2 regions of the Arenicella sp. 4NH20-0111 genome follow, and region 2 is predicted to be linked to the other one. Evidence: riboswitches for the same ligand, from Rfam matches in the RefSeq annotation. Region 2 holds a riboswitch; the other holds the start of a gene.
What was found. A riboswitch is a leader RNA that binds a small molecule or an ion and turns the genes downstream of it on or off. The one in region 2 is predicted to bind cobalamin.
Positions count from the first base shown of each region.

Region 1 (15,244 bases), on a different contig from region 2:
AAGCCTTTTTCGAGAATGTTCCTCGTTGGTAACGGGTTGAGCGTTTGGTGGTGAGTGCATTATAGGCCTATCACGAATTCTTCTATGAACTCTTTGCTCAAAGAATGTTCTAGGCTGTCAGCCAATCGATTAAGTTGTTGTTCTCTGATGGCGTCGAGATTAAGTGCATTCTGTTGATCTAATCCAGCCCAATTCAAAATGGCATTGCATGCATTGGGCTCATCAAAAAGGCCATGAAGATAGGTGCCTGCTACGGATCCATCTTGATTTACGCAGCCTTCCTTGCCGCCTGATTTATCAGTTGAGGTCAGTGTGAATAGTGCCTCAGATTGATCGTGAATTTGAGTGAGCCCGCAATGAATTTCGTAGCCCTTGACCGAGGCTGAATTGAATTTAGCATGATCAAAAACAGCCGAAACGTTTGTCAGCTGTTTGGCTGGGGCTAATTCGGTTTTACAGTTAAGTAAGCCAAACCCAACGGTTTGCGCAGAGATACCAGCATTCTCGATACCCAGTGGATCTCTGATGGATTCACCTAGCATTTGATAGCCGCCACAAATCCCCAAAACTTTCCCTCCATAGCGTAAATGTCTATTCAACGTTTCTTGCCAACCATTGTCAAAAAGAGCGTGTAAATCACTGATGACATTCTTTGAGCCAGGGATAACAATGAGGTCGGCTGATCGATCAATGGAGTCCACTGGTACAAATTTTAGGTTGACGTTTGGGTGCAATCTTAGAGCATCGAAGTCCGTGTGATTACTAATCCGGGGTAAAATAGGGACGACGACAGACAGTGCGTTCTCGCTGTGCGATTGCTCTATATTAATGGCGTCTTCGGCATCCAAAAATAGGTTATGTAAGTACGGCACAACCCCCAAAACCGGTTTGCCTGTTCGCTCTTCCAACCATTCTAGGCCTGGGTTAAGTAATGCTATATCTCCTCTGAATTTATTGATGATAAAACCCACAACGCGTCGCTGCTCAGTCTTTGAAAGTAGATCTAAGGTGCCAACAAGGTGTGCAAAAACGCCCCCTCGGTCAATGTCGGCGATAATTATTACTGGGCAATCTACTTCCTCAGCAAATCCCATGTTGGCTATATCACCGGCACGGAGGTTTATTTCGGCTGGGCTGCCAGCGCCCTCAACCACGACATGACTAAACTGAGTGGTCAGACGATCAAAAGACTCGATAACGGCGTTCATCGCGACTTGTTTATAATCGTGATAATCCTGGGCTTGCATATCACTGATCGCTTTACCGTGAATGATCACCTGAGAGCCAGTATCACTTGATGGTTTTAGTAAAACCGGATTGAAATCAGTCCGTGCTGGCACACCGGCCGCAATGGCTTGTAGCGCCTGAGCTCGGCCGATCTCGCCACCATCAGTCGTAACAGCACTATTTAGGGCCATATTTTGAGGTTTAAATGGCGCCACATTCAACCCTTTATTGCGCAGGAGTCGGCAAAGGCCCGCTACCATGACCGTCTTTCCAGCATCTGACGTACAGCCCTGTATCATCAGAGTCTTATTTGATGAGAAGCGTTTTAGTGACGGTTTTTCCATGTCTTTCATCGCATATTAGTTTTTTGCGCCTTCGTTGATCGGGATCGAGTTAGTCATTGTAAACGTACGAGTTAGTAGTCGACGCCTTTCCTCGCTTTTAAGCCATCGCGGTAACCGTGACGAATATCCTTCACGTCCGATACGGTATCCATGATGCTTCTTAGTTTACTGCCGCCTCCACGGCCGGTGACAACGACGCTTTGTTCGCTAGGACGATTTTCAATAGCATTGACGACGGTGTCTTTATCCAAATATTTATAGCCGAGCATATACGTTAGTTCATCAAGTATAACGAGGTCGTAGGACGGATCCTTGAGCATGGCTTCGGCTAGGCCCCATGTCTTTTCAGCGGCCGCAGTGTCGGTATCCATGTCTTGAGTATTCCAAGTAAACCCGGTTCCCATTTGATAAAGGTCTACGCTAGGGCAGTGCGCTTTAATGAAGTCGGCTTCGCCGCAGTCTTGAGCGCCCTTAATGAATTGGATAATGCCGACTTTTTGTTTATAACCTAGTGCTCTCATCACCATCCCAAATGCCGAACTGGTCTTTCCCTTGCCATTTCCGGTCATTAGGATTGAGACGCCACGTTCTATTTTTGCCGCGGCAATACTGGAATCGACTTTCTGCTTGTGTTTCTCCATTTTGGCCTTGTGAGCCTTCTGCTTTGCTGAAAGTTGTTCAGAATCGGTCATGGTTCGGAGCCTATGGTTAAATGATTTGTTGACTATAATAGTAATTTACCCTGAACCCTAAAACAGCATCATTTGAGGGTATTAGAAGCATTGTTTCCGGTATTGACAACACACGAGGGCGAGTTAAGACAAAAAGAGCCCCAATCAAGCGTATCGCTACTAGACTAGGGCTCTTGTTAAACTGGCTTAGTCGTTAGAAAGCATAACGAACAGACAGCTTTGCCTGCCTACCTTCGGTATTAAAACGCTCAGTAGAGGTTGCCAAGTTAAGCGTATAATCTTTATCGAACACATTATCAATGTTTGCCAGAACACTTAGTTTGTCACTAAATTTATATGAGGCGCTAATATCGAATAGGCCATACCCCGCGACTTTTGTGCCGCCGCGATCGACCCTGCCTGTTTCCGATCGAACATCAAATGCCATCGTAAGGTTGCCAAAGCTTCTATTAGCATTAATGCTCAAAGACCGTTCTGGTCTATCGTCAAGCTGGTCACCAGATTGTTTATCCTGAGCGTCTAAAACGTCTGCTTGTAAGCCAATCTGCCAGTCAAGTAGTTTGGTATTGATTTCCGCTTCAATGCCCTTGAGTTGCGCCTCGCCGACGTTGGCAGCTAAAAACGTATCTGGGTCAAAACTGAACAGGTTCTCTACGTCAGTTTGATACGCTGACAGCCTCCAGTTCGTGTGGCCATAGTTTCCTAACAAGCTCATTTCAAGGTTTTTGGATTCTTCAGGCAATATATCTGGGTTACCAAAGAATGGGAAATACAAAAAATTGAACGAAGGCGCCACAAACGCTGTGCCGTAGCTGACCGTCACACGGAGAGAATCGCTATACTTGTAACCCATTGCTAGGCTGCCGTTCGTTTCGCTTCCGTAAGCGGAGTTGTCGTCGCTGCGAACACTTGCCACAAAATCGACCTTCTCAGAGCCAGTTTGAAGTTGTGCAAAAATTGCCTTGTTATCTCTATTGGTCGTTGGAAAATCATTCGTTGAGGTAATGTCTTCTTCGTAGTAATCCAAGCCACTGGTCAACGTCGCTGAGTCGGATAATTTGAATTCTAGTTCCGTGCTTAGACTGTCTCTATTGGTTTCAAAGGTAGACGGAAATGACGACGTAGTTTCGGCTTTATCTTCATTCATTCCGACAGTAGTCGACCACGTTAAAGAGTCACTGAACGAGTGAGTTACGTTTAAAGCGGTACTCAAGGTTTCATTGTCAGTTAAATTCCCTTCGCCGTTGCCAAACAGGTTGTCAAACTCTACTGTACTTTGGGTCGCTAATACATTGAGCAGCGCCGTGGTGTTTTCGCCGAAGGATAATTTTCCGCCTAAGCTGAACGCTGTTTCTTCAAATGCGTCTTTATCTTGATTTCCTCCTGAGACGATGCTGGTTCGATCTATTCCGTCTGTTTCTTCGTGCTGCGCACTAACGTATAGGCTATTTCTTTCATCGCCTATACTGAGCCCTACGCCTGCTTCACTTAGGCCATCCGACCCAGCGGAAACTGAGATTGAACTGGCGTCTGCGCCGCCTTTTTTGGTAAACAGTTGGATGACGCCGCCAACGGCATCGGCACCATAGATGCCTGAAAATGGTCCTTTTAGTACTTCGATTCGTTCAATTGCCTCAATCGGGTAAGCATTAAGAGCGGCGGCTCCTAACGTTGCGCTTCCAACGCGTACGCCGTCGATCAACACAATGGTTTGTGATGATGATACTCCGCGAATAAACACGCCAGTTGCTGAACCACGGCCACCGGAGTCAGAGACACTGATGCCTGCAATTCGTTCTAACAGTGCTGGAATACTCTTAACCTGCGCTGCTTCTATATCAACTTCAGTGAAAACGTGAGTTGTTGTCAAGATGTCCTTTAGCGATTGCTCACCTTTGGCAGAGACAACGATTTCGTCAATGTCATTGTTTGGGGATTGAGCGATTGCCCACGGAGTACTGAGCGCGCATGCCACGGCGATACTGGATCTAAATATGTTTTTCATTTCTCTTCACCTTATTAAAGGAAATTCAATAACTTACAAATTTAATGTAAGTAATTAATTTAAGGTGATAAAGCGAGGATTCAAAGGAAAGCTATGTATCAGACTTCGACAGTAAAAACGCCACGATAACATGCGTGCCCTTGGATGGTAGCCCTCCGCTCCATCAACGGTCTAGAACAAACTCTTAAACGAGTTAATAGGCCGGTTCCGGGCTTAACAAATAGTGACACTTCACTATTGATTACCGTTGCGGGGGCAGCGTTGGAGTCTAACCAACTTCCCAGTTTAACCGCTCGATCATGAAATGAAAGGCAGACCTAAGTTCTGCGCGAATTATAGGATTAACGGCACTAATGTCAACGAGGATTGACTAATAGTTCGAGGGATCTTCAGGAGAAGCAGGTAAATGCGTGAGCTATTTTGCAAAAAAAAGCTCCCTGCAATGCAGGGAGCTTGGTCCACGTTTAAAAAGAATGTATGAATCTACACTAAGCCGCCTGATCGGGCTTGCTGGTGTGTGCGATGACTTTAGCATCCAGCCCGTTGATTGAAATCTTTTTAGGCTTCATTGCTTCTGGAACCTCTTTAACTAGAGAGACCGTGAGAAGGCCGTTTGCCAGCTCTGCATTCACTACTTCAATATGGTCGGCAAGATTGAACTTTCTTTCAAATGATCGATTAGCAATCCCTTGATGTAGAAAGTTTCTTGGCTCATCTGAGCTTTCTCTTTTACCATTGACCGTCAGCACGCCGTTCTCGACTTGAATGTCTAATTCACTTTCTTTGAATCCTGCAAGGGCTAGGGTAATGGCGTATTTATTTTCAGCTACCACTTCAATATTGTATGGTGGGTAGCCGGTGGATGTTTTTTCTGTTTGAAAAGCGGCGTCGAGTAAAGACCCAAATCGGTCATAACCTACACTGCTACGGTAAAGCGGGGTTAAATCTATTCTGTTCATTTTCAGTTCTCCTGTTTACGCCATTTAAGGCCGTAAAGTTTAAAGTTTGCTAACGTCACTACCTCATCAAGAGCCTAGTGCCGTAGCTTGTTTTATCGGCCCCGAAGGCGCCGACAGTAATTAATTGGAGACGGTCTTTTATTTTTCAAGGTTTTTTTTAAGGCTTGGCGTAATTGCGTCGCCCTAATGATTGTGTTGTGTGGTATTCATCAAGGCCGCTGACTGCGCAGGTGTTGGCGGAAATAAGATTTATTTTACCATCGGGATGCACGTAGTCAGGTGGGCATATTAGCTCTACAATTTCACCCACGATTAGGACAGTGTTATTAAGTTCTATAGGGACTGTGCTTTTCAATGCTACGCCGTATTTGATTTCACATTGTGCGACGTAAGGTGCTCCTAGGGATGTGTACTGTTCTGTTAGTCCAGTTCTCTCGAACTCTGAAATCCCTTTAGCGTATCTTGCTGAGGTTTGGTGAGCTTGATCAACTATGTTGGCTGATACTTGATTGATCGTATATGTGCCTGTGTCGAGAATATTTTCGAAAGTATGTCGTTCGACACTAGGGGGGCGAGCTATCAACCCAACTAATGCCGGGTCAGCACCTAAATGCACAACGGAACTGAATAATGCCAAATTTGTTATCCCTTTGGCTGATTGCGTGCCGATCAAATTGGCCGATTTAAAGCCCGATATAGAGTTTATGAGGTTGGTGCGGTAGCGATGTTTCATCGCTTTTATGTCAGAAGAGTCGACAATCGCGTCTAAGTTTGAGCCTGTGGTCACTTTTGCTTCACTTTTGATGTGAGAATGTTGGTTCGCTGACACTAACCTGTACTGCGAGAAAATTATATGAAAAGGGCGCTTTTAATCGGATCGAATGGAACAATTGGAGAGGCGTTATCAAAAACGTTACACGCGAACTATGAGGTGCATCTCGTTAGCCGTGACACAACCGATTACTCTGATGCGTCTTTGAGCAGACTAAATTCATCATTAAAGAAGGCTGGCGATTTCTCTGTGATTATCTGTTGTGTAGGAAGTTTGCACGATAGGTTCTTGAATCCAGAAAAGCGCTTATCAGACCTTTCTGAAGAAATGCTCATGGAGTACTTTAGAGTCAATACGGTAATCCCTTCTCTTTGTTTGAAGCATTTCTCATCACTTTTGGATAGAACTCAAAATGCTAAGTTCGTTGTGCTCAGTGCGATGGTTGGGAGTATTGCCGAGAACTCGTTGGGAGGGTGGTATGGATACCGAAGTTCTAAAGCAGCGTTAAATATGATGATTAAAACCGCATCAATTGAAGTTAATCGAACCAATAAGAACGCAGCTGTGATTGCCATTCATCCAGGAACCACGATAGGGCGGCTTTCGAAGCCTTTTGCTGCTGGAATAGACAGAGATAAATATTACACACCAGAAGTGACGGCTCATCGTATTGTTAATGTTGTCGAGTCTTTGTCTTCAAAGGATAGCGGACTATTTTTCAACTGGGATGGGCGGAAAATAGCATGGTAGTTAGGGTTCTTTTTATGTTCTGAATCGTGCTATATTCGCGCCCATGCAAGCACCAGCCCAACTACAAGCAACCATTGAGTTGCTTGACGAGATAGATCAATTCCGATACCCAGCAGATCGAACCATGGCGGCCTATTTTAAGCAACGCCGGTATATTGGATCTAAGGATAAGGCGGTTATATCAGAGTATTTTTATACAATTTTACGGAATAAGCTTAGTTTTTCTTATCTTCTGGAAGAAGTTGGGTTGACGGTAAATAGTCGGCGTCTGGCGGCTCTGCTATTGAGGTCACTAAATCGCCCCGTCAGCGACTTTTTCACTGGTGAAGGGCATGCGCCGGTCTCTCTTTCCATCTCTGACGCTGAATCGATAGAGTCCATTGATATGGCGTCTTTATCCAATGCGCCTCTTAATGTCAGGCTTAATGTGCCGAGCTGGATTTCTGCTAAATTACAAATGACCTTAAAAGAGTCGTTTGAAGCCGAAATGATGGCGACCAACCAGCAAGCAACCACTGATATTCGAGTCAACACGCTCAAAAGTAGTCGTAAACAAGTTAGTCATTTTTTTAAAAAGAATAATTTGGATGCCGAAAACACGACGCTATCGCCGTGGGGTATGAGGTTTAATCGCCGTGTTGCGCTTTTTGGTACAGACGCCTTTAAGCAGGGCTGGTTTGATATTCAAGATGAAGGCTCGCAGTTATTGGCCTTGATTAGTGGTGTCAGTGCGGGGCAAAAAGTCGTGGATTTTTGTGCTGGAGCCGGTGGTAAAACGTTAGCACTGGCGGCCATGATGGCAAATAAAGGTACGATCTATGCTTGTGACGTTCATTCAAAACGATTGGAGCAGCTTACTCTTAGGGCGAAACGAGCTGGTGTTCATAATATCCGAACTCATATTCTGAGTTCTGAGCATGATAAATGGGTTAAAAAGCACAAAGGGCTGGCCGACGTTGTCTTACTGGATGCTCCGTGCTCAGGAACAGGCACTTGGCGGCGGAGTCCTGACAGTCGTTGGAATTTGTCCGAAGAGGACCTTAGTAACTTAGTATCGCTGCAGGCGTCGATCCTAGAAAGCGCAAAACGTTTAGTAAAGCCTGGTGGAACTTTATTGTACGCGACCTGTTCTTTATTGGCCGAAGAGAATGAAGAGCAAATAGATCGTTTTTTGACTGATAATAGCGAGTTTCAAGGTAAATCAGGCCACTTCGCTGATTTTTTGTCCTGGCAGGGAAAGGTGGCTATAGACGATTATCAGCTTAGAACGTATCCGGCCTTAACGGGCACTGATGGATTTTACGTTGCGGCTTTAAGCAGAACTCCCGAGGAAAATTGTTAATTAATCCAAACAGGCCCACATTTTAACAATGGACCTGTTTACTAAGAGTTGCCTTAAGCCGCTAATGCAACCAAGACTTGTCGCTTACGATCACCCGTGAAAGGACGGCGGCCATGCATCGCCATTTTATTGTCGATTAATGCCACATCGCCGTCTTGCCATTCTACATCGAAGGTAAACTCTTTAGATAGATCAACAACCAGCTCTAGACCGGACACCGGTATATGCGTACCGTCACCATAAGTAATGGCGCTCGCTGGATTTTCTTTCACACCTTTCCAGCCCAAATAGGCAGCTACCAGTTGATTATAGAAAACTTGAACTCCGTTCTTGAGAGTCCTCACCGCGGGTAACACGGGAGTGATGGCCTTTAAGCTTCCATCGGGCATCCACTTCCAGGTGTAGCCCAACTCACCAAGTTTCGACTCTGCTTGTTCTACGCTGTCGACACTTAATGTGCTCTTCCAGCTTCTGCCTTGCCCGGATTCGTGATTGTCTTGCGCTGGCATGTGCGTAGTGTACTTCAACCCTTTATCTAAAAAATCTTTGGCCAATGAAGCGTCGGCCAATTTGAGCGCTGAATATAGTTGGTCTGATCGACAAATGGGTGTTGCGCCACCTTGATCTGCCGAAGTTTTACAAAAGAAAAATAGTTTATCTGGCGAAATCGGAGTTTGCGCCATTTCATGATGCAAATAAATTTCAACGTCTTTCGGAGCTTCATTGGCAGTAAATACGCGTTCCGTGAAATTGATTCGCACGGCGTTCGACAGCGATTCTTGATAGGTGAAGCTTGGGTAACCAAAGGCTTCCGAGAATGCATCAAAGGTCTCCGCATCGTGCAGAGGAAATCCCCTAAAGAGGATTGCGCCAGCGTTTTCAAGCTGCGTTTCCAGTTCTACCAAGTGTTCCTTAACCCAGTCAATTGCCTCGGATAGAGATGTGCTTGAGTTCGTGGGAGTAACCACTAACGGAAACACACTATCATCAAATTTTAATTGCTTTTCTACTGATTCAAACAAAATTGTTGTTGTCACTTGACGTGCCTCCAGTGTTATTAGTCGTAAATGGGGTTAAATCGGTTAAAGGCGGCTTCGCAAAAGTCTCCAGGATCGTTAAAGCGACGATTACGATTCAACGCGCTTATCTGGCTCATTTCTTCGGCGTTCAATTCGAAGTCGAATAGTGATGCGTTTTCAATCATGCGGCTTTCCTTGCTTGTTTTTGGAATGATCGCCGTTCCTCGTTGAATGCCCCACCTCAATACCACTTGTGCTGGCGTTCGATTAAGTCTCTTTGCTGCGTTTACTACCGAGGGTTGTTCCAAAACTGATTCTTCTTTTGCAGCCATATCTAGCTCAAGATAAGACAGTGCGCCTAACGGTGAAAAGGCGGTGACTGATATGTCATTCAGCTGGCAAAGTCGTATCAATTTCTCCTGCGTCAGGTAGGGGTGTGATTCAATTTGGAGCATGCTTGGTTTAATTCGTGCATAGCTCAAAAGATCGCCTATAAGGGCTGTATTGTAATTGCAGACGCCAATTCGGTGAGATAATCCAGCATCGTGTTGTTGCTCCATTGCTTCCCACGTCAGATGCAGAGGGACCTTTGCTAATTCCATTTTTGGTTCTATTGCATCAGGGTCGAGAAACCAACCTGCAGGGTAACGGTCTTCGAAAGCCACATAAGGCTGTGCAATGGGAAAATGGATCAAGTACAGATCGAGATAATCAAGTTGTAGATCGTCCAGCGTTTTCTTGAGAGCGGGCCCAACATGCTCAGGCGCATGATAAGTATTCCAGAGTTTAGACGTTATCCATAAGTCCTCCCGGGTGCACAAGCCATCATTGATAGCTCGTTTAATACCTTCACCTACCTGAACCTCGTTGCCGTAGTCGCTGGCGCTATCTAAGTGGCGGTAGCCTAGTTTTATTGCGTTATAAACGGCATCGGCACATTGATCTTCTGGTATTTTCCATAAACCAAACCCAACCGGAGGGATGCTATTATGAGTAGTCTTAGTCATTTTTTTAGTTTCAGCTTATGCTCGTAGCTTTGAAGGTTAATGCCATATACTACTGGCGTTGGTTTGTATTTTAGGTAATGTGGTATCTCAAGAGCGTTTAATTTGTTCAATTTAGTCGTTGTATGCATCGACTAATTCTTCGCGCTTTAGTGTTTTTTTCTGGGAATTTGAGCCGCATTTTTTATAAATTGTTTTCATTACTTGTAAATTATTATATCTTATATAAGACTTAACTCAAGTGTTGAAGACAACTGTTTGACAAATAGCGCCATTTGATGACGCACAAAAAGGGGTTTTTGATGACACTAACGACCAAGTATCAACCGCTGTATCAGCAAGTTTACGACGAGATAGTGAAACGGTTGGGGGAAGGTTTTTGGAAAGCTGGCGATTCACTTCCGAGCGAGTTCGCATTGGCCGAAGAGTTGGGTGTAAGCCAAGGCACCGTAAGAAAGGCTTTGAACCAGTTGGTTGCTGAAAATATTTTGCGACGTCGACAAGGCAAGGGCACTTATGTGGCCGAGCATAGTAACGAGAGTTCTCTTTATCGTTTTTTTAGATACAGGGAAAAAGGCGGGAAGGGCGTCATTCCTGAAACCAAAATTATATCAGTACTTAGACGTGAGCCGAGTGAACTTGAATCAAGCAAACTGTCACTTGACTGTGGGTCTGATGTGGTTGAAATGGTTCGACTTAGATCAATACAAGATAAACCAGCCATATTCGAGAAAGTGATTCAGCCTCTTTCAGTTTTCCCAGGAATTGATAGAGAGTCCGAATACCCTAATTCTCTGTATGCGTTGTATCAAGAGAAGTACGGCATCTCGATTGTGGAGGTGCGTGACGAGCTCCATGCCGTCAAATTAGAAGAAGAAGTAGCAAAACAACTTAATCTGCCAGTAGGTAGTGCGGCCCTAATGACTCAACGCAGTAGCATCAATATCGATGGACGTGTTGTGGAATGGAGTCAGGCTTATTGCAGCACCGAGAATTTTGTTTACTCCGTAACATTAAAGTAAAAAGGCCACATGTTTTTGAGGCCTTTACGTACAACACAGACTTATATGACCTCAAAAGCCCCGGCACACGCGTTGCCAGAAACGCCTGATTGGAACTCTATTGTTGCTGAAGATATAGTTGAAGATCCAGAACTTATTAATTCTACTACTGCGAGAATCAGAACGGGTTCTGGTACTTTTTACCTTCAAGTCTCATCCCACGGTGTACGGATGTTTAGCCATAAACAACGGGATTATGATTATGGTTTGTTGGTGGCTGACTTTGATCTTTTAGATCTTAATCTGGATATTGAGTCTGAAAAATTTACCATTAGCAGTGACTTGTACCGTATCCACGTAGGGTCAAAACCACTGACGCTAACGGTGGAGCAAGTTACAACCGGCGATACATTGTTGAAAACGGCGTCTGATGGACATTTCGTACGCACGCACAGAGTTCCTCCATTGGCAAAGACGCAAGATGGGTGGATGTTGAGTTTGAGCTTAAGTTCAAATGAACCCGTCTATGGCCTCGGTGAAAAGTGGGGAGCTCTGAATAAACGCGGCCAGTTAATCAGGTCTTATAATAGTGATGCGCTGGGAGTGAACGCCGAACTATCTTATAAAAACATACCGTTTTGCTGGAGTCCCGAAGGATGGGGAATGTTTGTTCACACCCCTGCGGTTGTGACGCATTCAGTGGGGCATCCCAGTTGGTCTCAACGGTCCTATTGTTGCCTGATTGAAGATGAGATATTTGATGTATTTCTATTATTAAAACCTAAGTCTATTACTGAGAATGTAGGTGCCGAGATGATCTCAGCATTAACTCAGTTGACGGGGCGAGCGCCACTTCCTCCAGCGTGGAGTGGCGGAGTTATTTTGTCCAAAGCATACTATCAAGATCCCGATGAATTACTCAAAGTGGCCCGAGAAGTTCGATCAAAAAACATGCCTTGCGACACCATAACGATTGATGGTCGTGCTTGGCAGGATACTGATACACGCTTTGCGTTTGAATGGGATGATTCCAGATGGCCAGATCCTAAGAAGGTCATGGATGAGCTAAAACAATTAAATTTTAAGGTGTGTATTTGGGAATACCCCTTAATTTCGGTGAACCATTCTTGGTTCTCAGAATTTGCCGAAAAAGGGTGGTTAATCAAGGACATTAGAACCGATCAAGCTTACTTGTATGACTGGGATCAACAAGCCTTTGGAGAGGTTTTAACCACCTTACCGCAATCGGGTATTGTTGATTTTACGCACCCAGACGCTTATGCGTTTTGGCGAGATGCTCACAAAGACTTATTTGATATCGGCATTGACATGATCAAGGCTGATTTTGGAGAGCAGTTAGAAGACGACAATATGATTGCAAGCAATGGTGAAAGGGGGTTGGCCCTGCACAATGTCTATGCGCATTTGTATAACCGCTGTGTTTACGAAGCGGCGGAGCTTTACAGCAAGTCCGGCCCATTTCTCTTTAGCCGCTCCTCATGGATCGGTTGCCAACGGTTTAACAGCCAGTGGGGCGGGGATCCGCAAGCCGATTGGGAAGGCATGATGGGGAACGTCAGAGGAGGGCTGTCATGGGGACTTTCCGGAGCACCATTTTACGCAACCGATATTGGCGGGTTTTACAAAGATACCCGAGACGATGCGCTTTACGTTCGTTGGGCCCAAGCTGCTGTTTTTTCCGCCCATTTTAGATTGCACGGAATTGGAGCCAGAGAGCCTTGGTCATATTCCTCAGAAGCCGAAAGTGCTGTCTTTGGTGCATTGGAGCTGCGATATCGTCTTCAAACGTACCTTCAGAAGACCATGATAGAAGCAACGGTTACCGGTATGCCCGTTCAACGCCCGATGGTCATCGCCTTTCCTGATGAAAAGCAAGCTTGGGGATTTGAAAATCAATTCATGTTCGGAGCAGACATACTGGTAGCGCCGTGTTTTAACCCTTCAGGGCAGGTTGAGTACTATCTCCCCAAAGGACGGTGGTCGCGCTTAGATTTAGCTAGCTCTGAGCCGGAAGTTTTGTTGGGTTCTCAGGTTTATACCGAGGTGTTGGAGTTAGACGGAATGGCGGTATTTGTGCGCGAAGGGGTCAGCTTGCCGATCAATAAGGCTGTATTGAGTACCGACGAATTGTCTCATGGAAGCGACGGTGAGCTTCTTCACGACTCAGTATGGCTAGCGTAATAGACTCGAAATAGACGAACATAAAAATAATAAGACTGGAGATCATTTATGCAATCAAGTGACTTGCTATTTACCTTTGTAACCTGCGTGTTTTTCATGGCCTTAGTTGGCTGGATTTCATATCAAAAGACAAAGGGAAGCGTTGATGATAAAGATGGTTACTTTTTGGCGGGCAGGGGATTAACTGGGACGTTTATCGCAGGTTCCATGCTATTGACCAATTTGTCGGCTGAGCAGTTAATCGGGCTTAATGGGTCAGCTTATGGGTTCAATATGAGCGCAATGGCTTGGGAAGTGACGGCAGGGGTCGCCACAATAGTCATGGCTCTACTGTTTTTGCCTCGTTATCTTTCAGGCGCTTTTACAACGTTGCCGGGCTTTTTAAAAGATAGATTTGATGACGATGTGAGGCGGATGACGGTCATTCTTTTCATGCTTGGCTACGGGCTTGTCACCATCCCGTCAGTTCTTTACTCAGGGTCGCTTGCTGTTCTTAAGCTGTTCGATGTGCCTACGCTATTGAACTTGAGCAAAGAAGCTTCGATCATCGTAACGGTACTAATCGTTGGCAGTGTCGGAGCCGTCTACGCTGTTTTTGGTGGGCTTAAAGCCGTTGTTGTGTCAGATACCATTAACGGTATTGGGTTGTTAATAATAGGGATATTGGTACCCACCCTGGGCCTGATGCTGCTTGGTGATGGTAGCTTTTTGGCTGGGTTAACACAAATTGCCACCACCGAGACGCAAAAACTTAATGCTATCGGGGCGCCCACGGACCCAGTTCCATTTGGTACTATTTTTACAGGAATGATACTGGCCAATCTATTTTACTGGGGTACCAATCAGTATGTGATACAACGAACTTTGGGCGCAGCAAGTCTAGCCGAAGGGCAAAAAGGCGTCTTACTTTCAGGATATTTCAAGTTGCTGGTCCCATTTATGATGATGCTCCCAGGTGTGATCGCATTTCATCTTTATGGTTCGGCAGGCGGACAGCTTCCCACCATTGACTTGGCCTACCCGCAACTAGTGAAAGATGTTCTTCCAGTCTACCTGTCAGGGTTCTTTTTGGCCGTGTTGCTTGGAGCTGTTTTTAGCTCCTTCAACTCACTGTTAAACAGTGCGGCGACGTTGTTCGTGCTCGATGTTTATCAACCCCTGGTTAAATCTAAGCTCAAAGATGAGCAATTGATAAAGGTGGCAAAAGTAGCCAGCGTTGTCATCGCCTTGTTTTCATTCATAGTGGCTCCCTTGCTACAGTACGCGCCCGATGGTCTTTGGCAAATTATTCGAATGTTCACTGGTTTTTATAACATTCCCGTTATATCCATCGTGCTAGTGGGTCTTTTCACCACGAGAGTTCCAGCTCTCGGCGCTAAGGTCGCAATCATCTTTCACGTGATCGTTTATGGAATATACGTCGTTTTGAAGCTTAAATTTAATGTTGATATTGGCATCCATTTTATTCATTTGTACGCGATTTTGTTTGCCATCGAGGTCGGAATCATGTGGTTTTTTAGTATTAAAACTCCTCGTCAAAGTAGGGAGTACTTCACACCCAGCCCTAAAGTTGATCTGACGCCATGGAGGTATTCATGGGCCGCGAGTGGAACCCTGTTTGCGTGCATAGTCGCTTTGTATGTTTTGTTTTCCCCAATCGGCTTAGTAGGCGGTCTTGATGCGGCGTTTTGGATTGCTCTCGTTCTTATAGCGATTGCTAATATCGGCTTCTGTCGATGGTCTGTTAGGCACTTTGATCAAAAAATAGCGTAATAAAACCCTATTTCTACATGAAACACGTTGCACACAATTTAGTCTTATATAAGATATGTCTTGTAAAAGAGTGTCGCGATCAGCTAGACTGTTGTCTTGGATGAATTTTGTGATTATTTGATGAGATTCATCCAAATAGTTTCTGATCAACAAA
Region 1 is NZ_BAABWF010000002.1:726,468-741,711, reverse strand. It holds gene ABWW54_RS07285 (FecCD family ABC transporter permease) at 1-60, opposite strand, end outside; gene ABWW54_RS07280 (cobyric acid synthase) at 60-1,571, opposite strand; gene cobO (cob(I)yrinic acid a,c-diamide adenosyltransferase) at 1,643-2,263, opposite strand; gene ABWW54_RS07270 (TonB-dependent receptor domain-containing protein) at 2,457-4,268, opposite strand; cobalamin riboswitch at 4,451-4,604, opposite strand; gene ABWW54_RS07265 (Hsp20 family protein) at 4,757-5,227, opposite strand; gene ABWW54_RS07260 (flavin reductase family protein) at 5,385-5,960, opposite strand; gene ABWW54_RS07255 (SDR family NAD(P)-dependent oxidoreductase) at 6,081-6,749, shown strand; gene ABWW54_RS07250 (RsmB/NOP family class I SAM-dependent RNA methyltransferase) at 6,793-8,091, shown strand; gene ABWW54_RS07245 (TauD/TfdA family dioxygenase) at 8,145-9,128, opposite strand; gene ABWW54_RS07240 (aldo/keto reductase) at 9,149-10,117, opposite strand; gene ABWW54_RS07235 (GntR family transcriptional regulator) at 10,417-11,136, shown strand; gene ABWW54_RS07230 (glycoside hydrolase family 31 protein) at 11,182-13,317, shown strand; gene ABWW54_RS07225 (solute:sodium symporter family transporter) at 13,366-15,090, shown strand.
Region 1: linked by a shared signal. The riboswitch ahead of ABWW54_RS07270 (TonB-dependent receptor domain-containing protein) and the one ahead of ABWW54_RS08150 (ribonucleoside-diphosphate reductase subunit alpha) in region 2 are both predicted to bind cobalamin.

Region 2 (15,244 bases):
GAAACCCCTCCCTGAAAAATAGCGTCATCGACTTCGCGTACTTCATCGGTAAACCCAAGCAAGTCAAATAGGCTCGACGCTGCCCAAGGATGTAGTTGAATCAGAATAATCCGAGTGAACGCGTCTATTTCAACCTCAACTCTAGCCGTCATTTGCCCAGTCAAAAAGCTTCCTGAAGCCAATGCGAAGGATTTCTTTCGAGTTGTTAGCGTAACTCCCTGACCATGAATAATGGCAATATTTTGACACCCATTGGGCAACGAGGATTTTTCTAAAATTTTCGCTTTGTTGCTCGAATTATCCAAGCACCACACTTTTTTAAAGTAACGCTGGCTTTGCTCACTGACATCATATTGGGTGTAAAAGGCCATGCTGATCTGAGGCTCCAATCATTCCGGCGGATATCTCAACGTGTCACGCCTCACATAAGGAGCACTCTATGCGATGGCCCGCGCCCATTGCAACATGAAATTTACCCATTGCATGATCCAATTTCAAAGAAAATGCATTAGGCCGAAAAGCCCGGAATGCCGCCATCGCTATTTCCATAGCTGTTAATACCAAGACCAAACGTGTTTGCTACCTCTAACATTAGGCTTGCCGATGTCTTTCCTCCCGCATCAAGCCCCTGTCCGGTCTGTACACCCGTATTATTTCCAGCGACCACAAAGGTGCCGCTATTTTCCTGCTGATGATTTCCGCCACCCATCTCAGACATAACCAGAACGACCGTGTGATCCATCAATTTACCGCCCCATTTAGGGTCATCTCGTTGCGAGAGTTCATCGACTAAATTGTTAACCACTTGACAGTACCAATGCGCGTGTGCGGTAAACGTAGGCTTCTCATCGTGTGAGGCAACATGACTACGAGTTTCGTTATAAAATAATTTGTCACCGCTGCCAAACTCTCCCATATATTGTCGAATACTTGGATAATTGATTTTAAGAGACTCGTCCTGAGCACTCATCAACTGCAACGTGGCAACACTACTAACGTCTGCCTGAAATGACATCGCTATGTTTCTTGTTTGTGCCATCGCCAAATCATGACCGATTTCATCCTCGCCCGTCATTGATATTCCTGGGCTACTAATTCCATCAATTGAGGCGTTACTTCCTAATACGGTTTGGTAAAAATCCAACGCCTGTTCATGAGTCAACAGCTTACCCTGCTGTGTCACATTGAGCGTTTGAGCTTGCATGACATCCAAATTTTCATGCAAGGACTCTACCACTCGTTGACGCAAGGCGACGTCTGGATCTGAATCTGAGTTTCCGTTACTTTCGAACGCTGATAGATTATTGTTATAGAAAATTTGAGGGTCATCTGGCACTTCTACCTTTTGACCGTTCGCATCGGAAAACGGCATGTGGTTCTTGCTACGTGCTCGGCTAGACCACACGCCAAGATGAATATTGTCTCTAAGCCGTCCGGATATGGAACTGCCTAAATACGTATCAAACGTTTGACCAGGCTGGCCGCCACTAAACAAGGTTTCGCAGGCTTCAGGGTGGCCTGAATTACCTCCAGCACCCGTAAAGTTAAGGTTTTTAAATGCCACAATTTTGTCAAAGTTCGATGAAAGCTCAGACAATGGACTGGTTCCAAAACTAGCCCCATTGAGCTGGCCAAGATTAAATTGATGCCAACGAGTATCTCCTCGGCTGACGCCATTTGGATAATAGACAAAGACAAATCGACGAGCTTGAACCGTTTGTGCAAATGCTTTGGTGGACATAACCTTTCCCGCAAAAGACGTCGTCAAACCAGCATACGCCAGGTTTTTCAGAAAGGAGCGACGCTGCATTTTCAACTTGAGTACATTCATAAGATATTCTCCTTTAAGCCTATTTACGTAATGTGTAATTGCGTGTTTGTGTGAAGTCGATGATCAGGTCTTTAAGTGAGACGTCAGTTTGCGCCTTAAAGTCACTAGAAAAACCCTGCAGCGAACAGCTGTCCTCAGTGCCCTCTCTGCGTCCATTCGCATACCGGAACCATTGACGGGCAAAACAAGACTTGCCATGCGAACTCGCCGCTATTAGCCCAACCAGTTGATCCAAACCGTGATAGTCGAAAACAGGATCACTACTAGAGAGAAAGGTTTCTGCTGACTCCAAGCTTCCAATATACCCATTGGCATTAATCGGAAGAACGGATCCGTCTTCAGTCAATTCATCTCGAACAAATTGACCGAATGAGTTGTAGGACTCAAGACCAAACCCAATACCATCAATAAATTGATGACAGGTATCGCACCCAGGCTGCGCATGAGCCACCTCGAAGCGATGCCTGACACCCTTACTTGGATCGGATTCGGGGTCTAATGCGGCTCCCAACGGTGGCGGTGGAAACTCTTGGCACATCAAATTTTTGCGTACAAACAGCCCGCGCTTCACCGGATGTGTCTTTTCCTGAGCAGATTGAATAGTCAGTACGCTAGCGTGCCCAAGTACTCCGCGTCGCTCGGAGTTATCACCCGAATAGAACACTTGTTGCCAGCCATTGCCACCAGGCCATGGCAAACCGTAGTGATCGGCCAACCGTTGAGTCATAAAACTGTAATTTGCCGTCATTAAGTCTTCATAGCTGCCATTGTTAAAAAAAGTACTTTTAACAAAACGCATGGTCTCTTCTTTCATGTCAGCTTTCAATTGATCGCTAAGTTGACGGGTACCTATCTCTTTCTCTAACTCCATCCAACCTTCAACAAAACGCTCGAACGCCACCTCAGCCCTGGGGTCTTGAAGCATTGTTTCTGTTGCCAAACGTATTTGTTGAGTCGACGTCAATTGTCCCGCATCAGCCAACCCCATCAACCAGTCATCTGGGGTGGTTCCCCAGTAGGTATAAGACAGCATCGACGCGACCTCATAGTTGGTAAGCCGATAATACCCTTGCTCAGCCCCAGAAGTGATTTCTTGACCAACTTCCGATCGATACAACATCGCGGGTGAAGAGAACAAACTGATGATTACCGCGCGCTCACCGCCAACGCCATGAACACCTTGCAACTCACTTACCTCAGCCGCAGAAAGAGGTCGTCTAAAAACCTGCTTTCCGGCGTCTGCAATCGCGCAAGCTAGGTTGTCAGAACAGTCTGGTGCCAAAGAGAACAGGTCATCATTAATAATGTCGGCCACGGCGGCAGCGGCATTTACATAGCCCTGAGCGTACTCATCGGTGAACACCGTATCGGCAGCGGTCTTAAAACCGTTTATTGGAATTGTCGCAGGCAAGTTTGCCGAGGTCACATCAACATCGCTAGACAAACCCAAAATATCCCGCACAGAATTATTGTACTCGTACAGCGTTAGAAGCCGATTGCTGCGATCTGCCGGCACCATGTCATTCAAGCTAGTAAAATCACACACACCGGCCGGTGGCGAAAATGCGTCAGCGAGTAGCATCTCAGCGATGCTTGATGCACATTCACCCTCACAGCCAGCGGTGTTACCTAAGGGCATATTAGCGCTGATGTAACTTGTCAGTTCAGCCAAGGTGTATTTACTGGCGAGGTTAGTCAGTGGCGGCGAACCTTGCCCATCGATAGCATGACAACCGACGCAACCCGCTTGAGCGGACCGATAGAAATCTCTCCCGCCACTAAACTCATCAGTAATCGTGTCGAATACTCCATTCAAGGTTAGGGATAAAGCAGACGGCACGAGCATTTTCGTCGTTGGGCTAGATACATTTAGAATGTACGGAGCCGCTGAGCCCTCCCATTGTTTAAAAGCTTGACCGACGCCAACTTGATCGGCATTTAAATCAACCAGAGCACCTGGTGTGAATAATCTACCGGTAAGGTTGCTGTCATTGTTTGCCCACCGAATATCGCCATTATTGATGATCAATTGAGTCCCCGCGGAAGCGGCTCCACCTCCATTGGGCTCGGCATTCAACCATTGATTACCTTCATACCACTGCTGCTGAGAACCGGTATTGATGATCAAGTCCTCCGATTTACAGTCTGCACTACCACAGTTGAAAACAACCTCGGTTTGTTGTTGCCCAAACTGACTTTGTGTCACCGCCAACCTAAGCCACTTACCACCATACTCAATTGATGGTTGCATCAAGGTTCCTGGCCAATCGCCGCTTTGCGCGCTCTCCGCACCGTTCGTGGTGGAAAACACGTAAGCACGAACTTCAGTCCAATTGGCCGCTTGGTTATTAAAATACAAGTAGGTTCCCGAACCTTGATTGTTTATTTGAATGCTGCCAGATTCACCGCCAAAGGTGGCGGTAATTGTGGCAGTACCAACGTCCGACCCGCCCGTCACCAGACCGGCAACGGAAACGCTGACAACGCTGGGATTGCTTGAAGACCAACTCGCCGATGGCGTTACTCCCTCGACCACGCCACTACGATCAGCCAAGGCAACCAACTGACGGCTCTCTCCTTGAATGAGCTGAAAATTACTCCCTGACTCAATGGTAAGAGAATCTACCGACGATGACGCAAGCGTGTCTGCGAATGCGGAAACAGATGGTGAACTACCCTCTGAGTTGATTGCTCGTAGTTGATAATAGTAACGCGTACTCACACTCAGCCCCGAATCCACATAACTCGTTTGCGCTCCAGTCAAATTAGCTATATCGACAAATGGTCCACTCGCGTTTGTTGACCTCTGCAAAACATAATCGATCGATGACGGTTCATTTTGGTCATTCGGCACCCAGCTCAAACTGATTGAACTTGAGGAGAGTGCCGTCGCCATAAAGCTTTGAGGCGGCAACGCGCCCCCAAGAACCGTGAGCGTTTTTATTGAGCTGACTCCATTAACAATCACGGTCACCGTCACCTGCCCCGCGGCGGTTGGCGTGATTGTAATGACTCCCGTGGTTTGGCCAGACAAATCCATAACATCTGAGTCATTACTCGCCCACAAAATGGAGGTGTTTGTGTCATACACTATCCGCTCAAAATCGTTGTCATAACGTTGAACCACCTGAAGTTCCAGTGGCTCCCCAACTCGCAAATCTTGTTCATTAACGGTGAGTTTGATTTCCTGTTGTTCAACCAATGCGTCATCAGCGTCGATCCATTGTTCAAACAGGGTTGCTGCAACAGGGTTAGTAAGGTTGGTTCCTCTGGGCATTCGATTCGAATCTGAGACCTGAAAAGAATGAATTACGCTGCGCGTGTGATCAAAAGGCAACATCCGATACTGACTTCCGGCAAGCCTTCTGTTCATCATATCCATGTCGCTAAGTGGAACACCGTACTTTAAGTTCATCAGACTTCCGCTGTGACAGGACGAACAGTTGGTATCGAGATAGACCCTCGCTCGTTCATTGAGATCCGCATTGAGATCGGCAGGGTCAACATACGATTGATAATTGATGGACGCCGATATAGGCGCACTAAAAAGGCCGACTTGATTAAAAGAGTCCAGCTGGTTTTCAACAATGCCCTGCTGTGCAAAAGGTCTGTTAAATTGTTGTGTTTTTAGTCCCCTTGGATCTTTCCCTCCAAGTCCAGTATGACAAGACCCGCAATCGCCTCCCGCTCGAACAGTCCTGCTCACTAGCTGTGTGGCTCCCTCAATGTATTCGAGCAGCGACTCAGACCGAGTTGATGTCACTAAGTCAGCGTCAGAACCTTCATCATTCCAGCGATAGTTTGCGGCTTCCCAACCGGTCTCTTGCCTAAACAGCACTGAGGTCTCAAAAGGAATTTTATCTGTTGCTGAGCTCTGTACATCTGAATGCTTCACCACCACCGACCCCACGGGCAATGACCAAAGACTCTGTTGTTCGAAATCAATCGTGTTCTCATTTGGTATCGACACAAAGTACCGGACCTGAGCGTGATCAAACCAAGGTTTCGAATTGACGTCATATTCAATCAAGCCAGAAACTGGAAATTGAGTACTCAACTCAGCAAAAAGTCCGGTTTGAGAGAGTTTACTAGGAATTACCGCGGCGGCCGCATCGCGATCCACAATACGATAGATACCCGACACACCAAACTCCAACCCATAGGCAGAGACTAAAACTTGATCGCCACTTAAGTCCGTACCAAAGGAGACTATGTTTGACGGAAATCCATCGCTCAGCAATTGTTTACTTTGCCCTTCTTCGATCGTCCAAATATTTTTACTTATGTAATCACCAAATAGAAATTTACCTCGCAATGCTGGTAGCGCATTCCCGTTATAGACAACGCCACCAATAATTGACACCGAACCCGTACTATGAAAGTAGCCTTCGACAGGCCCCTCTAGGTCGCCCACGCAGCTTCTATTCAACTGAGGATCACCTCCTGCCTGGCCTCTGTGAGTTTCGCCTTCGCATATAGGCCAACCGTAATTTTTCCCGCGCTCAATGATGTTTACTTCTTCGAATCCAGCTTGACCTACCTCTGTCTCCCAAAGCGTGTATGGTGCGGTTTGTTGAAATGACCAACGCCATGGGTTTCGGTGCCCATAGCTCCAAATTTCGCCGCGGAAGTCTGTATTATTTACAAATGGGTTGTCGCCGGGAATTCGATAAAACAGGCCATTTTCAGCCACGTCTAACATCTCAATTCGTATGAAAGTACCGAGCAAATTATCGGTTTCCTGGGCTGCGTTATTTTTCCTTGGATCGGTAGGATCCACTGGGTCACCTGCGGTTGCCGCGTACGCGCCATCACCAAAGCTCATATAGAACAATCCATCTCCGGGGTGAAATTCCATTTTTCCCCCTTTGTGGTCATTGCCAACTTGAGGCACTCGCAACACGTCGACCCGCGACCCGGCCACCACAGCGGTTGGTGTGGTCGTGCTGTTCATGGTTATGCGCTGTAGTACTCCGTCATCAAAAGCGCCTCCACTCGAAGGCTCATCATTCTCACCTTCAATATAGTAAATGTAGGCAAACCCGTTTTGCGCGAACTGAGGGTGAAACGCCATCGAAATAAAGCCTTGCTCATGATTATCACGCACCTCATCACGGATATCCAAAACCTGAACTAATTGCGATTCATCGACACTTTCATCGTTCGGAAAGACCCAAACAATTCCAGGTTTATCAACCACGTAAATTAGATTATTCAGTCCATCATTGAGCACCTGAACGGGTGCAATAAAATTATCAGCGATATTAGGGAAAGCGATTTCAAATTCGTAGTTCCCAGTCGACACACTGCCATTGACTGGGAAATTCAATGGTTTTGCTAATATTGGCCGCTCTGGTAACGCAGACACAGCACTGACAACCTCAAGATTAAACTCATTACTCTGCTGCCCAACGGTAACGGTCACGACAAAATCCCCTACGCTTTGTAACTCAGGCGTGACGACAGATGCTCCGGTTAGATCTCCCGCCCACGCGCTGCTTTGCCAAACTACGGAACCACTAATATTCTCTTCAGGAAGTGTTAACGCCAGCCTGGTTCCTCGATTAGCTTTTCGATCATTACCCACATCAAGTTGTGATTGGCTCGGCACCCCGCATTGTTCTGGTGTCATCCAGACGCCATTGTTAAAACACAGGTTCGAAGAAGAAAAGTCTAAGTCCGCTGTTTGATTAGACCCTTGATCGTTGAAAATTATCTTTCCTTGTTCAATTGCATCGCCAACTTCCACGAAGAATAGATCATTGGCTCCTACCTCTTCCATGATGGGACCGGGCCAGTTCACGTTCGTCATGGCTTCAGCAGGCAATACGTTCCAAAAATAGGCAGTCGGAGCCTCAAAGCCTGGGTTATTCACAAAATACACCGCTGTAGTAGCGGGGTAATTCAATGTAGGGTTTGGGTCGTATTGGCATGAGTCTAAGCCAACGAATGCTCCATTTTGAAAACAGGGCTGGCTCGAGGTCAACAGTTGATCCGTCGTCTGAGCAGCACCGTTATCATTAAACACAATTCCACCTTGACTAAGGGGTGTCGAAAATTCAAAACTGAACCACCCATCCCCTAATGCTTCCATCTGGGCACCGGGCCACTGCGAATTTGGTGAGGCCGGCTGTAGATCAAAATAATGTATGTGTGGGTTCGCGAAATTCTCGTCGTTCTTGAAATAGACCGTCACTGACTCTCCGTCAGGTGGAGGTGGATTTCCATCAATTGAAAGCCCGCAAGCCGTTAACGATTGCCATTGTCCATTGGTCCAACAACGATTATCACCGGCCATCAATAAATCGCCAGATTGCTGGGAGCCATTATTACTAAAAATCACATTGATGGATTCAGATAGTTCTTGAAGATCATGACAGTAGTACTGTCCCTCTACCTGAAGTTCAATCCCCGGCCAGGTAACGTCAGCGATATTGGCTGTGTCAGGCTGAGGATTCCAATAGTACACCGTTGGGTTAGCGAAGTTTTGAGGGTTGTCATAACACACTGACGACTCAGCCACCGTTTGTGCATTCAGTGGACCAACTACTGCAATTGCCAGGTACAAGGCCGCCGTCAAGATGGCTCGGCCCCCACCTCCACTCAGCGCTACGTTTATTCTCAACTTTGATTCAACGGCACCTACGACAAAACCGAATGCTAATTGAATTACCTGTCCAAACTTCATGTTCTCCACAAGCCGTTCTCCACTCATCAGTCATAATTTATTGTTATGACAGGTATGATATAGGCTTATAAAAGTCGCGCAAAAGACAATACATACGTATTCAAAACCATTAAAAATCAAATGCATACGTATTCAGCTGGTAAAAACCACTAATTACACAGAGCAACTCAACCAATCCTTGTTGCAACAATGCCAACGCGGTTAATCAAGCTCTGTTACACGCGGCCTGATTGCTTAATACTCAGGCCCTGCATAACTAAAATTTACCGATTAGGCTTAGAACCGTTCATCTAGCGCCGCGCCTGGCTTTTCCGTTAACGGAAAAATGGCGAGAAACAACCTTATAGTCCACCGGCCACATCCAACAGCGCCCCAGTACAATATGAGGCTTGACCAGAGCTAAGCCAGACGATCGATTCGGCTACTTCATTCACTTTGCCACCTCTGTTTAGAGGTATTTTTGAAGCCAACCGATCTACTCTATTCGGCTCACCTCCAGCAGCGTGAATTTCGGTATGTATCATCCCAGGCCTGACCGCATTTACTCGGATTCCGCGTGAAGCCAACTCTTTAGCGAGGCCAATAGTGAGACTGTCTACGGCGCCTTTTGAGGCAGCGTAATCTACGTATTCATTTGCTGACCCAGTTTTGGACGCAATCGATGATACATTAACAATATTGGCTCCGCAGTGATCCGACATTACCCTAGCGGCTTGCTTACACATCAAAAACACACCATAGACGTTGGTTTCAAATACCGCCTTAACTCTTTCTAAGCTCATTTCTTCCAATCGAAGCTGAGGCCTTAAAATTCCCGCATTATTTACCAATACTTTTAATTCTCCGAGTTCAAGCGAACGATCAAAGAGTCGAATCACATCAGTTTCATTGGCGACATCGGCTTGTATGGCTTTAGCCACACCGCCAACGGCCTCAATTTCAGCAACTACCTCAACTGCCGACGCCCTGTCATGCAGGTAGTTAATCGCAACAGCGTATCCATTCGTTGCTAATTTAATAGCAACAGCACGACCAATACCACGACTGGCACCGCTAACAATTGCAAGATTTTTCATATTGGAAACAGCCCTAGCAGTTTTTGCCATTAAGAGTACTACAGTACTCGACTTTGAGTGGGACTTTACATTAACGAAAGCGCAATAGGCGACGGTTGACACAGAATAAGCCCAGCACATCTAGTGTTTACTAATGCAACAAATGACTATATATTGTGCTTTGCACTGGTTCACGCTGTTTACCAGCCGTGCTAAGAGGGAATCTGGTGAAAATCCAGAACTGACGCGCAGCGGTAATGGGGAACGAAGGTGGTGATGACGGAAAAGCACTCCATATTGAGTGATAAAATCCGACAAAAGCACTGTTGTTGATAACACAACGGGAAGCTACCACCGTAGGTGTCTACTTAGCTACTAGATAGACATGCCCCTAAGTCCGAATACCTGCCAGAGCGTACGTGTTTTACACGTTTATTGCAGCCTTCGCGTCATAGGTTGGGCAATGGGACAGTGTGTGCTCCCACAATCCGATTGGCTTGTTTAATGACGAGTCAAAGATTGCTTGGTGCTCTTTATCTGCCTGATGTTCAGCGTGGTCGTGAAGGATAACAAATTCACGCGAACATTAAGGTTAACCGAATGCAACACGACACACAGTTACGTGCAACTACATCTCCAGACTTGGCCCCGGACTTGACGCCAGACTCAGAACCTCTGTCGAGCTCTCATCTTTACACTTCATCCTCTGCCCCGACGTCCAAACCCCTCATTTTTGTCATTAAACGTGACGGCAATTTGGTGCCGTATTCAGAAGAAAAAATAACACTTGCGATATCTAAAGCAATTTGCGCCTCCGACACCGATCATACCCCCTCATCCACCAGCGTCATTGCAGAGCAAATCAGCTCTGCTATAAGTCAGCGCTTATTAGAAACGTTGCTCGATCGAGACAAAATCAACATAGAAGATATTCAGGACCAGGTAGAACTTGGATTAATGCGACAAGGGCTACAAAAAGTTGCTCGAGCCTACGTACTCTATCGCCAACAAAGGTCAGACCGCCGAGCTAAAGAGCAAGAGACGCATAAAAGCGAAGGAGACGAGTTCGCGAACACTAAGTCACTACTGGCGTTTTGTTGCCGTAACCTCTCGGATGTATCCCCCGAAACAGTGTATGAACTAGCACGAAAAAATTTCTATCAAGGCATCAACAGCAAAGACATTGCTACTACGTTGGTGATGACACTCCGCCCAATGATCGAAAATGAACCAAACTACAGCTTTGTCGCAGCGCGGGTTCTCTTACACGCTCTAAAGCAAGAAGTCTCAGAATCATTGAACATTGACCTGTCAACGCCCAACTTCTATTCGCAGGCTTTTCGTGAAGCCATCAATCATGGCCTCAATTGCCAGCTATTAGATTCGAGGTTTACACGCTTCGATCTAGATACATTAACCGAAGCGCTTGATGAGCAATACGACCTTCAATTCCAATTTCTAGGCTTACAAACTCTATACGATCGATATTTACTGCATTGGCAGCAACAGCGACTCGAGTTGCCGCAAGTATTTTTTATGCGAGTCGCCATGGGTTTAGCCTTAAATGAAGAACAACCAAATGAACGCGCAATAGAGTTCTACAGACTACTTGCTAGCTTTGACTACATGGCGTCCACTCCTACATTGTTTAATTCAGGCACCATCAAGCCTCAGCTTTCGTCTTGTTATTTAACCACCGTCCCCGATGATCTCGGTGGCATCTATGGATCCATTAAAGACAACGCTCTGCTAAGTAAGTGGGCTGGCGGCCTAGGTAACGATTGGACACCCGTTCGTGCTTTAGGCGCTAGAATTAATGGTACCAACGGCCAATCACAAGGTGTGGTCCCTTTTTTAAAGGTGGTGAACGATACCGCTGTGGCCGTTAATCAAGGTGGCAAGCGCAAAGGCGCAGTGTGCGCTTACCTCGAAACTTGGCATTTAGACATAGAGGATTTCTTAGACCTTCGAAAGAACACTGGTGACGAACGACGTCGAACTCACGATATGAACACCTCCAATTGGGTGCCTGACCTGTTTATGCAACGAGTATTTGAAGACGCACAGTGGACACTGTTCTCGCCTGATGATGTTCCAGATCTTCATGAACTAAGTGGCAAAGCGTTCGTAGAAAAATACCAATACTACGAATCGTTAGTTGAACGAAACGAAATCTCCCTTTTTAAGCGAGTACCAGCCTCTGACCTTTGGCGCAAAATGTTGTCCATGCTATTTGAAACAGGCCACCCTTGGATTACATTCAAAGACGCATGCAACCTTCGCTCTCCACAACAACATTCCGGCGTTGTCCACTCTTCAAATCTGTGTACTGAGATTACTTTAAACACCAGTGATGATGAAATCGCTGTCTGTAACTTAGGCTCGATAAATATTGCGCAACACATTACCAATGGAACACTCGACCTCAAACGCTTAAAACGATCCGTCTCAACGGCGATTCGGGCATTGGATAACGTAATCGACATTAATTACTACGCCTGCCCACAGTCCAAAAAATCAAATTTAAGACACCGCCCCATTGGCCTAGGAATGATGGGGTTTCAAGACGCGCTATACAAGCTTGAGATTCCATACGCAAGCGAGGAGGCTGTCTACTTCGCTGACACCAGCATGGAGCAACTGTCTTACTACGCCATCCAAGCGTCCAGTGAGCTAGCGAAAGAGCGTGGCAGTTACAGCAGCTTTCAAGGGTCTCTTTGGTCACAACAAATACTTCCGATTGACTCTGTCGAATTACTGCGAACCGCGCGCGGGGCAGAGTACTGCACTTTCAATTGCGAAAGGTCATTGGATTGGGAGCTACTGAAATCACAGATAAGCACCCACGGCATGCGTAACTCAAATGTGATGGCCATCGCTCCTACCGCCACGATTTCCAACATAGTCGGAGTGAGTCAATCGATCGAGCCGACGTATCAAAACCTATACGTAAAGTCGAACTTATCAGGCGAATTTACTGTAGTGAACACTTTTTTGGTCGATGAACTCAAGAAACTTGGGCTATGGTCGAGCACTTTAGTCAATGAACTCAAACGTTCTGACGGCAGCATTCGTTCCTTCGAAGGCGTCCCGGAAAAACTAAAGACTTTGTTTGCGCAGGCCTTCGAAATAGATTCTCATTGGCTTATTGAGGCGGCGGCTCGTCGCCAGAAATGGATTGATCAAGCTCAGAGTCTGAATCTCTACATGGCGACTCCCTCCGGCAAACAGCTCGATAGCCTGTACAAAACAGCATGGTCTCGTGGCCTTAAGACGACCTACTACCTACGCTCACTGGGGGCCACACACATGGAAAAAAACCTTGATCAGCCTTCACCCCAATCCAATGACACGCCGCAACCCAGCGTGATTGACAAACCAAGCCCTCCCTCAATCTGTTCGATCTTAGAACCTGATTGTGAAGCATGCCAATAACCTCTCTCTAGGAATTCCAAAAATGAAGATATTAGACTGGAGCAATCCCTTAAAAAATGCCATCGCTCCACGCAGCACTCAGAATAACTCGAACGAGGATAGAATCGGCATGTCTAGATCACAGGATCACGCAGACTCCAAAAGCACCGCCCCAATAAATCCGGAAGATAAGCGAGTAGTGAACGGAGCGACAGATGTCAATCAACTGGCACCTTTTAAATATCCTTGGGCATGGGAATACTTCCTTAACGCCAATAAAAATCATTGGACTCCTTTAGATGTAAACATGACCCAAGACGTCCACGACTACCACCATAAACTTAACGACGCAGAACGCCATGTCTTTGAGAATGTACTCGCCTATTTAACCACGTCAGACATATTGGCCATGAGAAACATAGGACTAGCCGTGATGGAAAAAATGACCGCGCCTGAACTTCAAATATACCAAGCCAGACAGGTTTTTGAGGAGTCAATGCACACATGGACATACCAGCATTGCATCGAAACAATAGGCCTAGAACAGAGCGAGATTTACAACCGCTACCGAGTCGTTCCCGAGATTCACAACAAAATTCAATTGGCGAACAAACGATTGGAAGCGACCCTATCCAATAATTTAAACCTTAGAAACAAAGACGACCTAGAACAGTTTGTCATGTCGTACCTATTCTTTGCGGCAGTATTCGAGGGCTGTTGGTTTTACAATGGCTTTAGCCCAATATTCGCCCTACAGCGCCGAGGCTTAATGAAAGGCACGGCCGAGCAATTTCAGTACATCATGCGCGATGAAATTATGCATTATGGGTTCGGGATGAAAGTCGTAAATCAAATCATCAAAGAAGAAGGCTTAACATTGAACCCCATTGCGGTTACGGACATGTGGATAGAATGCGAAGCAGCTGAACGATCTTATGCTGAGTTTCTTTTGCCTGAGCCGATCATGGGTTACAACGCGAAAGACCACATAGAACAGTTTCGCTACCTAGCTAACCGACGAGCAAAGCAGCTAAAACTCGACCAACCATTCGCCGGCGCAAACAATGCCTTACCTTGGTTAAATGAACAAGCGAGCTTAAGAAAGGAGAAAAATTTCTTTGAAACTCGTGTAACCGAGTACCAAACTGGAGCCAACTTGAGCTGGTAAATAGCTATTTATCATCATAGTGATTCATTGATGCTACCGACTGACGATAGCCTTGATGGTTTAGCCGTCAATCGCTTAGTCAGCTGAGCTTTATCGATAGATCCACCCTCAATCCTGTATTGATGATCTATGTTTGCGAAATAGAAAAAGGCCAGAGTTTAATAAAAACTCTGGCCAAAAATGGTGTGAGGACACCAAGTAGTAAATGAGGTCAAGTTTTACCTTAATTTGCAGCTATAGAACTCGCTTCGCAGGCTTTACCTTTTAAGCATTCCAACGCCACTGGTTGTTCACCACGAATCTCGCAAAGAACCATTGAGCGTTCACCCGCTGCTTTCACTCTCAGTTTCGCTTTGAATACGTTACGGCGTGAATTGATGCTCGCTACGTCTATTTTGCTCACAGAATCAAACTGTGCATTGATGGTTGATTTACACTCAGCCAAATAGTTTGCATCGGTTTTCGCTGCATTTGCACCGAATGTAAAAGAAAGGCCGGCAACTACTAATGCTGATTTGATCAAAGTTTTCATGATTACGCTCCAGGATAAGGAAATTAAATTTGTTCGCCGTGTTTCATGGCTTGAGCGTATTTCACTTCTTTCGACGACTTAATTCTGCCGAAATGGTGGCAAAACAGACCGAATTTTGAAATCCGGTCGTCTTTTTAAGTATCCGTCAGTGTTTCGGTACGATATTTGGTTGGGCTCAACCCGAAACGCGCCTGAAACGCACTATTAAATGAGGAGATTGACCTAAAGCCGACGTCTAGCGCAATTGTTAATACCGGTGTTCGTGTGTCCTCTCTGAGTTTGATTCCGGCTTCTTCAATCCGATAGTGGTTAACAAACTGATTGAAATTGCGATAACCCAGCTCCTGATTGATTTTTTGCCTGAGTTTATACTCGGGAATTTTTAATGATTGCGCGAGCGTCCCAACTCGTAAATCGTGATCAGCGTACAAGCGCTCCTCACGCATCCTCTCCAATAATTGAGCTATGACCGGGTCATTTGCTTCCTTAGGCTCAATGGGTGCCGTAATGATCGGCTGCAACATTAATTTAGCATCTGGATTTAACCTAGAAAACA
Region 2 is NZ_BAABWF010000003.1:157,930-173,173, reverse strand. It holds gene ABWW54_RS08170 (helix-turn-helix domain-containing protein) at 1-371, opposite strand, end outside; gene ABWW54_RS08165 (DUF1552 domain-containing protein) at 509-1,831, opposite strand; gene ABWW54_RS08160 (starch-binding protein) at 1,851-8,546, opposite strand; gene ABWW54_RS08155 (SDR family oxidoreductase) at 8,861-9,595, opposite strand; cobalamin riboswitch at 9,745-10,001, shown strand; gene ABWW54_RS08150 (ribonucleoside-diphosphate reductase subunit alpha) at 10,175-13,009, shown strand; gene ABWW54_RS08145 (ribonucleotide-diphosphate reductase subunit beta) at 13,032-14,156, shown strand; gene ABWW54_RS08140 (hypothetical protein) at 14,380-14,688, opposite strand; gene ABWW54_RS08135 (AraC family transcriptional regulator) at 14,823-15,244, opposite strand, start outside.